Linked DNA regions of Prochlorococcus marinus CUG1415. Each later gene encodes a partner of the first gene's protein in a complex. Links are inferred from orthologs where the notes say so. Each region holds a gene or a part of one and is shown on either strand. Other genes may lie near its edges. The genes, in order: rpsG and tig.

Evidence for each region.
Region 2: the proteins of rpsG (region 1) and tig are in contact, whole or in part, in a crystal structure (PDB 3GTY), measured with the Thermotoga maritima proteins. The link is inferred for Prochlorococcus marinus CUG1415 from one-to-one orthologs. Residues at the interface, in WP_004081843.1 of Thermotoga maritima: Lys34, Lys52, Lys55, Glu59, Arg62, Gln63, Glu66, Asn67, Lys69, Val71, Arg95, Ala109, Lys110, Lys111, Gly112, Arg113, Pro114, Glu117, Glu121, Ile124, Ala125, Tyr127, Asn128, Asn129, Thr130, Gly131, Lys135, Asp139, Arg142, Met143; in WP_004081061.1 of Thermotoga maritima: Glu122, Val124, Val129, Leu130, Tyr133, Glu188, Gly259, Ile262, Tyr263, Glu266, Ser270, Glu273, Gln274, Glu277, Arg308, Gln311, Ile312, Ser315, Tyr316, Glu325, Arg329, Arg336, Leu363, Phe366, Trp367, Arg373, Leu377, Arg381, Leu384, Glu387.

Annotation. Positions count from the first base shown.
Region 1 is NZ_JAAORL010000002.1:458,308-461,552, reverse strand. Bases 1-2,911 are described here. They hold rpsG (30S ribosomal protein S7), read left to right. Parts: upstream 1-1,176; coding sequence 1,177-1,647; downstream 1,648-2,911. Other genes in these bases: fusA (elongation factor G), read left to right, coding at 1,745-2,911; rpsL (30S ribosomal protein S12), read left to right, coding at 777-1,151; gltB (glutamate synthase large subunit), read right to left, coding at 1-585. Outside these bases: more of fusA, read left to right, coding at 2,912-3,245.
Region 2 is NZ_JAAORL010000002.1:595,340-598,514, forward strand. The notes cover bases 1-2,841. They hold tig (trigger factor), read left to right. Parts: upstream 1-608; coding sequence 609-2,075; downstream 2,076-2,841. Other genes in these bases: HA143_RS09375 (aspartate-semialdehyde dehydrogenase), read right to left, coding at 1-483; clpP (ATP-dependent Clp endopeptidase proteolytic subunit ClpP), read left to right, coding at 2,141-2,785. Also shown: ATP-dependent protease ATP-binding subunit ClpX, read left to right, coding at 2,889-3,175. UniProt on the Bacillus subtilis protein: Involved in protein export. Acts as a chaperone by maintaining the newly synthesized protein in an open conformation. Functions as a peptidyl-prolyl cis-trans isomerase.

The DNA.
Region 1 (3,245 bases):
GAATTCACAATCCCCAACATGGTTTTTAAAAGTTTCTCTTATTTTTTTTTCAATTCTTTTCCTTAATTGAAATAAAAGCCTTTCAATATCCTGATTAACTTTTTTATCTATGTATAAAATCCACTGACTTATGTATGGGGCATTTGCTTTAGCTAGAGGACCTAAGATTGCATTATTAACAGGTACTTTTCTCCAAAATGTTTCCTTGACTCCTAATTTTTCTGCTTCTTCCTGACATATTGATTTAGATTCTTCAATTTTCTCTTTTTTATTAGGCATAAAAACCATGCCTAAACCTCTATCCCAGTCTTGTTGATTTTTTAGATTAATTTCTTGATCAAGATATCCCCAAGGAATTGAACATAAAATGCCTGCTCCATCTCCTGAGTCACCATCTCCTCCACAACCTCCTCTATGCTCCATGCAATTAAGGCCCTTAAGGGATTGTTTAAGGATCCAGTTGCTCTCTATCCCTTTAACATTTGCTATGAAACCAACTCCACAAGCGTCTTTCTCACCAATTATTCCATTTGGGGAATAACTATCTTGATATGGCCCGACGATTCTTTTGATACTCTCTCTCATGGATTATTTAATTCTATTTAGTTATTTATTTTAATTATAAAAATAAATATGAAAATAAATCTAAAAATAATGAATATTTACCAAAGAATTTTCATTTCACAAATTTTTAAAAAAATATGATTAAAAACTTTTAGTTGGTGCTCGTAAAAGGTTATGATAGTTGAATGTTTATTTTTATCTAAATATAATAGATGCCTACCATCTCACAATTAATAGGTTCAGAAAGAAAACGTCTGACTAGGAAAACAAAATCTCCTGCATTAAAAGCTTGCCCTGAGAGAAGAGGTGTATGTACAAGAGTCTATACATCAACACCTAAAAAACCTAATTCAGCTTTGAGAAAAGTTGCGAGAGTAAGATTAACTTCTGGTTTCGAAGTAACGGCTTATATCCCGGGAATTGGACATAATTTGCAAGAACACTCTGTAGTCCTACTTAGGGGTGGAAGAGTTAAGGATTTACCAGGAGTTAGATATCATATAATAAGAGGAACTTTAGATACGGCTGGAGTCAAAGATAGACGTCAATCCAGATCTAAGTATGGAGCAAAAGCTCCAAAAGCTTAATTTGTAAACATCACTTTTTTAAAACATGTCACGTCGTAATGCAGCAGTAAAAAGACCAGTTCTTCCAGATCCTCAATTTAATAGTCGTCTAGCTTCAATGATGATTTCTCGATTGATGAAACATGGTAAAAAATCTACAGCTCAAAGAATATTGTCAGATGCTTTTTCTTTAATAAGTGAGAGAACAGGTGGGAATGCAGTCGAATTATTTGAAACAGCTGTAAAAAATGCTACTCCTCTTGTCGAGGTAAGAGCTAGAAGAGTTGGTGGTGCAACATATCAAGTTCCTATGGAAGTACGTCAAGAGAGGGGTACAGCTATGGCATTAAGATGGCTTGTTACATTCTCACGTGCAAGGAATGGCAAAAGTATGTCCCAAAAACTTGCTGGTGAGTTAATGGATGCAGCAAATGAAACTGGTAGTGCAGTTAAAAAAAGAGAAGACACTCATAAAATGGCTGAAGCTAATAAAGCTTTTGCACATTACAGATATTAATTTCATCAAAAAGGTACTTAAGTAGTTTATTATTATAAAAGTTTACTTTTAGAGTGAACTATACTTATCAAAAATTATTTTATTTGGAGCTTTAAAATTGGCACGCGACTTTCCCCTAGAACGAGTAAGGAATATAGGTATAGCCGCTCATATTGATGCAGGGAAGACAACAACAACTGAAAGAATTTTGTTTTATTCAGGTGTAGTTCATAAGATAGGAGAGGTTCATGATGGTGCTGCCGTAACAGATTGGATGGCTCAAGAAAGAGAAAGAGGAATAACTATTACTGCTGCCGCAATCTCTACTAGTTGGCAAGATCACAGAATTAATATTATTGATACTCCTGGACACGTTGACTTCACTATTGAAGTGGAAAGATCAATGCGCGTCTTGGATGGGGTTATAGCTGTGTTTTGCGCAGTTGGTGGAGTTCAGCCTCAATCTGAAACAGTTTGGCGTCAAGCAGATAGATACTCTGTCCCTAGAATGGTTTTTGTTAATAAAATGGATAGAACTGGTGCAGATTTTCTAAAGGTTAATAAGCAAATTAAAGATCGACTAAAGGCAAATGCACTTCCAATTCAGCTACCTATTGGAGCTGAAGGTGATCTCACAGGAATTATTGATTTAGTCGCCAACAAAGCTTATCTTTACAAAAATGACTTAGGTACTGATATTGAAGAAGCCCAAATTCCATCTGAAATGGAGGAAGAAGCTGCTGAGTGGAGATATAAGTTAATGGAGAGTGTTGCAGAAAATGATGAAGAGTTAATAGAAGTATTCCTCGAGACAGGAGAATTATCTGAAGAACAACTTAAAAAAGGTATCAGGGAAGGGGTTTTAAAACATGGATTGGTTCCAGTATTGTGCGGTTCAGCTTTTAAGAATAAAGGCGTCCAACTGGTTTTAGACGCTGTAGTTGATTACTTGCCAGCTCCAGTTGATGTAAAACCAATACAAGGTGTTTTACCAAGTGGTAAAGAAGATGTAAGACCTTCAGATGATAATGCTCCTTTTAGTGCACTAGCATTCAAAGTGATGTCAGATCCCTATGGGAAATTAACTTTTGTAAGGATGTATTCAGGTGTTCTTTCAAAGGGCAGTTATGTAATGAATTCTACTAAAGATGCAAAAGAGAGAATTTCTAGATTAGTAATTTTAAAGGCTGATGAAAGAGAGGAGGTTGATGAATTGAGGGCTGGAGATTTAGGAGCTGTACTAGGTCTTAAGAACACAACTACTGGTGACACGTTATGTAATACAGAAGACCCTATAGTTTTAGAGACATTGTTTATCCCTGAACCAGTTATCTCAGTGGCCGTTGAGCCAAAAACTAAAGGGGATATGGAAAAATTATCAAAAGCTTTAACTGCTTTATCTGAAGAGGATCCAACATTTAGGGTAAGTACAGATCCTGAGACAAATCAAACTGTAATTGCTGGTATGGGTGAGTTGCACCTGGAAATCCTCGTTGACAGAATGTTAAGGGAATTTAAAGTTGAAGCTAATATTGGAGCTCCCCAGGTTTCATACAGAGAAACCATTAGGTCTAGTTCCAAAGGTGAAGGCAAATATGCAAGACAAACAGGAGGAAAAG
Region 2 (3,175 bases), 140 kb from region 1 along the record:
TGAGACAATAACTCTTTGAATAGTCGAAAGTTTATTTAACGGAGCTAAAACTAATGACAACAAAATGGTAGTGCAGTTTGGATTCGCTATTACTCCATCATGATTGAGTGCATCACTAGCATTAACTTCAGGAACTACAAGAGGTACGTTCTTATCTAATCTAAACGCACTGGAATTATCTATCAATAAAGCATTTTGCTCCATTATGGTAGACAACCATTTTTTTGAAATACTTCCACCCGCTGAAGCTAAAACTAAATCAAGATTTAGAAATTCTTCCTTAGTTGTTTTTTTTGTAACTAATTCTTCACCTTTCCAAATAATTTTTTTTCCTTCTGACCGCTCTGATGAAAGCAAGACCAATTCTGAAATTGGGAAATCACGTTGTTCAAGAATTTTGAGTAATTCAGATCCCACAGCACCTGAAGATCCTAAAACAGCAACTTTTAATGGCCTATTAGGCAAAAACGGAGATTTTCTCACACTTTGAAAATGATTTTTATGAATAGATTGACTATTTTTTTTACTTTATCAAAAAATTAACTTTCAAGGAAATCACATAATGTGAAATAATTAAGATTCGGTTTATAGTAATAATTACAAAAAACATGGCTAAAGAAGCATTAATAGTCAAAACAACTCCTCTGCCTCAAAGTAGAATTTCATTTGAATTAGAAATACCATCTGAGACATGCAAATCGTGTGTTAATGAGACAATCAGTACTATCAGTCGTTCGGCTAAAATTCCAGGATTTAGACTTGGTAAAATTCCTAAACAAGTTTTAATTCAAAGAATTGGCATCACACAATTACATGCTTCTGCTCTAGAAAAAATCATTGATAAATCATGGCAAGAAGCATTAAAAATAAAATCTATAGAGCCATTAAGTGAGCCAGAATTGGTAGATGGCTTTGAATCTTTACTTGCAAAATTTAGTCCTGACAAATCACTTAAGGTTACTCTTCAAACTGATATTGCCCCCGAATTAAAACTCAAAAAATCCAAAGGACTTAGTGTTGACATCTCAAAAACTAAGTTTGATCCTAAGTCAGTAGATGAAGCCCTAGAAAAATCTAGAAGTCAGTTTGCAAATATTATTCCAGTAACCAATAGAGCAGCCAAATTAGGGGATATTGCTGTAGTTAGTTTCAAAGGAAAATATAAAGATTCTGGTAAAGAGATTGATGGTGGGACAAGTGAATCAATGGATCTTGAGTTAGAAAAGAACAAAATGATTCCAGGTTTCGTTGAGGGAATCGTAAAGATGAAAATTGGCGATACTAAAACACTTAACCTTAAATTTCCTGAAGATTATTCTCATAAGGATTCAAGAGGCAAAGAGGCTATCTTTGAAGTAAATCTTAAGGATCTTAAGGAAAAAGAATTACCTGAACTTAATGACGATTTTGCAAAACAATCTGGCAACAAAGAATCATTAAAAGAGTTAAAGAAAGATATTGAAAAGCAACTTAAAGACAATTTTGAAAAAACTCAAAAAGATATCAAAATTGAAGCTTTATTAGATGCTTTAACAAACGAATTGGTTGCTGAAATTCCAAAATCTATGATTGATATAGAAGTAAGGAATAATATTGAACAAACCGCGCAAAGATTTGCTCAACAAGGTCTTGATGTGAAATCTACTTTCACTCCGGAATTAGTGAAGTCATTAGCAGAGTCAACAAGGCCTCAGGCTGAAAAAAATGTTCAAAGAAATTTAGCTCTAAAAGCATTAGCTGAAGAAGAAAACATAACAGTTGAAAAAGATGAAATTGATTTAAAAATGAAAGATTATGAAGATGCAATCTCTCAATCATCAAAACAAATAGATATTAAAAAATTAACAGAAGTAATAAGTAACGATTTACTCAAAGAAAAATTAATAATTTGGCTTGAAGAAAATTCCGAAGTAAAAGAAAAAACTACAAAAACTTCTAAAGCTACCAAAACAACAAAAGCTACAAAAACTGCGACCAAAACAACAAAAGCTACAAAAACTACGACAAAAACAACAAAAGCTACAAAAACTGCGACAAAAAAAACAAAAACTCAAAATAAAAAAGAAAAAAAATAATTTATAAAATTTCTAACTAATTACCCAAAAACCTCTTAAATTAACTAGTAGACGAATATTAATCTGTGAATTCAGAAAAAAAACATTTAATCCAAAGCTCAATAAGTTCTTACGAAAGCATTCATAAAACTAGTGCCGCTGTTCCTACGGTCATAGAACAATCTGGTAGAGGAGAAAGAGCTTTTGATATTTATTCAAGGCTATTAAGGGAAAGAATAATTTTTTTAGGTACTGGTATTAATGATCAAGTATCTGACTCTCTTGTTGCACAATTATTATTTCTTGAAGCTGAAGATCCCGAAAAAGACATCCAAATATATATCAACTCTCCTGGAGGCTCAGTAACAGCAGGAATGGCTATATACGATACTATGCAACAAATATCACCTGATGTAGTGACAATATGCTTTGGAGTGGCTGCAAGTATGGGTGCATTTCTACTTTCTGGGGGAACAAAGGGGAAAAGATTGGCTTTGCCTAATTCTAGGATAATGATTCATCAGCCTCTTGGAGGTGCACAAGGTCAAGCAGTAGAAATTGAAATACAAGCTAAAGAAATACTTTTTCTCAAGAAGACATTAAATTCACTTTTGGCAGAACATACTGGTCAACCTTTAAAAAAGATTAATGAAGATACGGAAAGAGATTACTTCTTATCTCCCTCAGAAGCAGTTGAATATGGATTAATCGATAAAGTTATCAAAAAGTGACAAGCGACAATTATATTTTAAGAAAATGATGACGAATCGATGTTTATAAGCAATCCTAGTAAATAGGTAATATTTAACTCCTTTACTTTAGAATTTATAATCGATGGCTAAATTCGACGCCCATCTTAAATGTTCATTTTGTGGGAAATCACAAGACCAAGTTAGAAAGCTCATAGCTGGTCCTGGGGTTTATATCTGTGATGAGTGCATAGATCTTTGTAATGAAATTCTCGACGAAGAACTACTTGATAATCAAGCGAACACAAACAACTCCCCGCAAGTCAAAAAGAAATTACCAACTGATAATCCCAAAAAATCTATTCCTTTAGAATTAAACTCAATTCCTAAACCATTAGAAATTAAAAGTTTTCTTGATAATCAAGTCGTTGG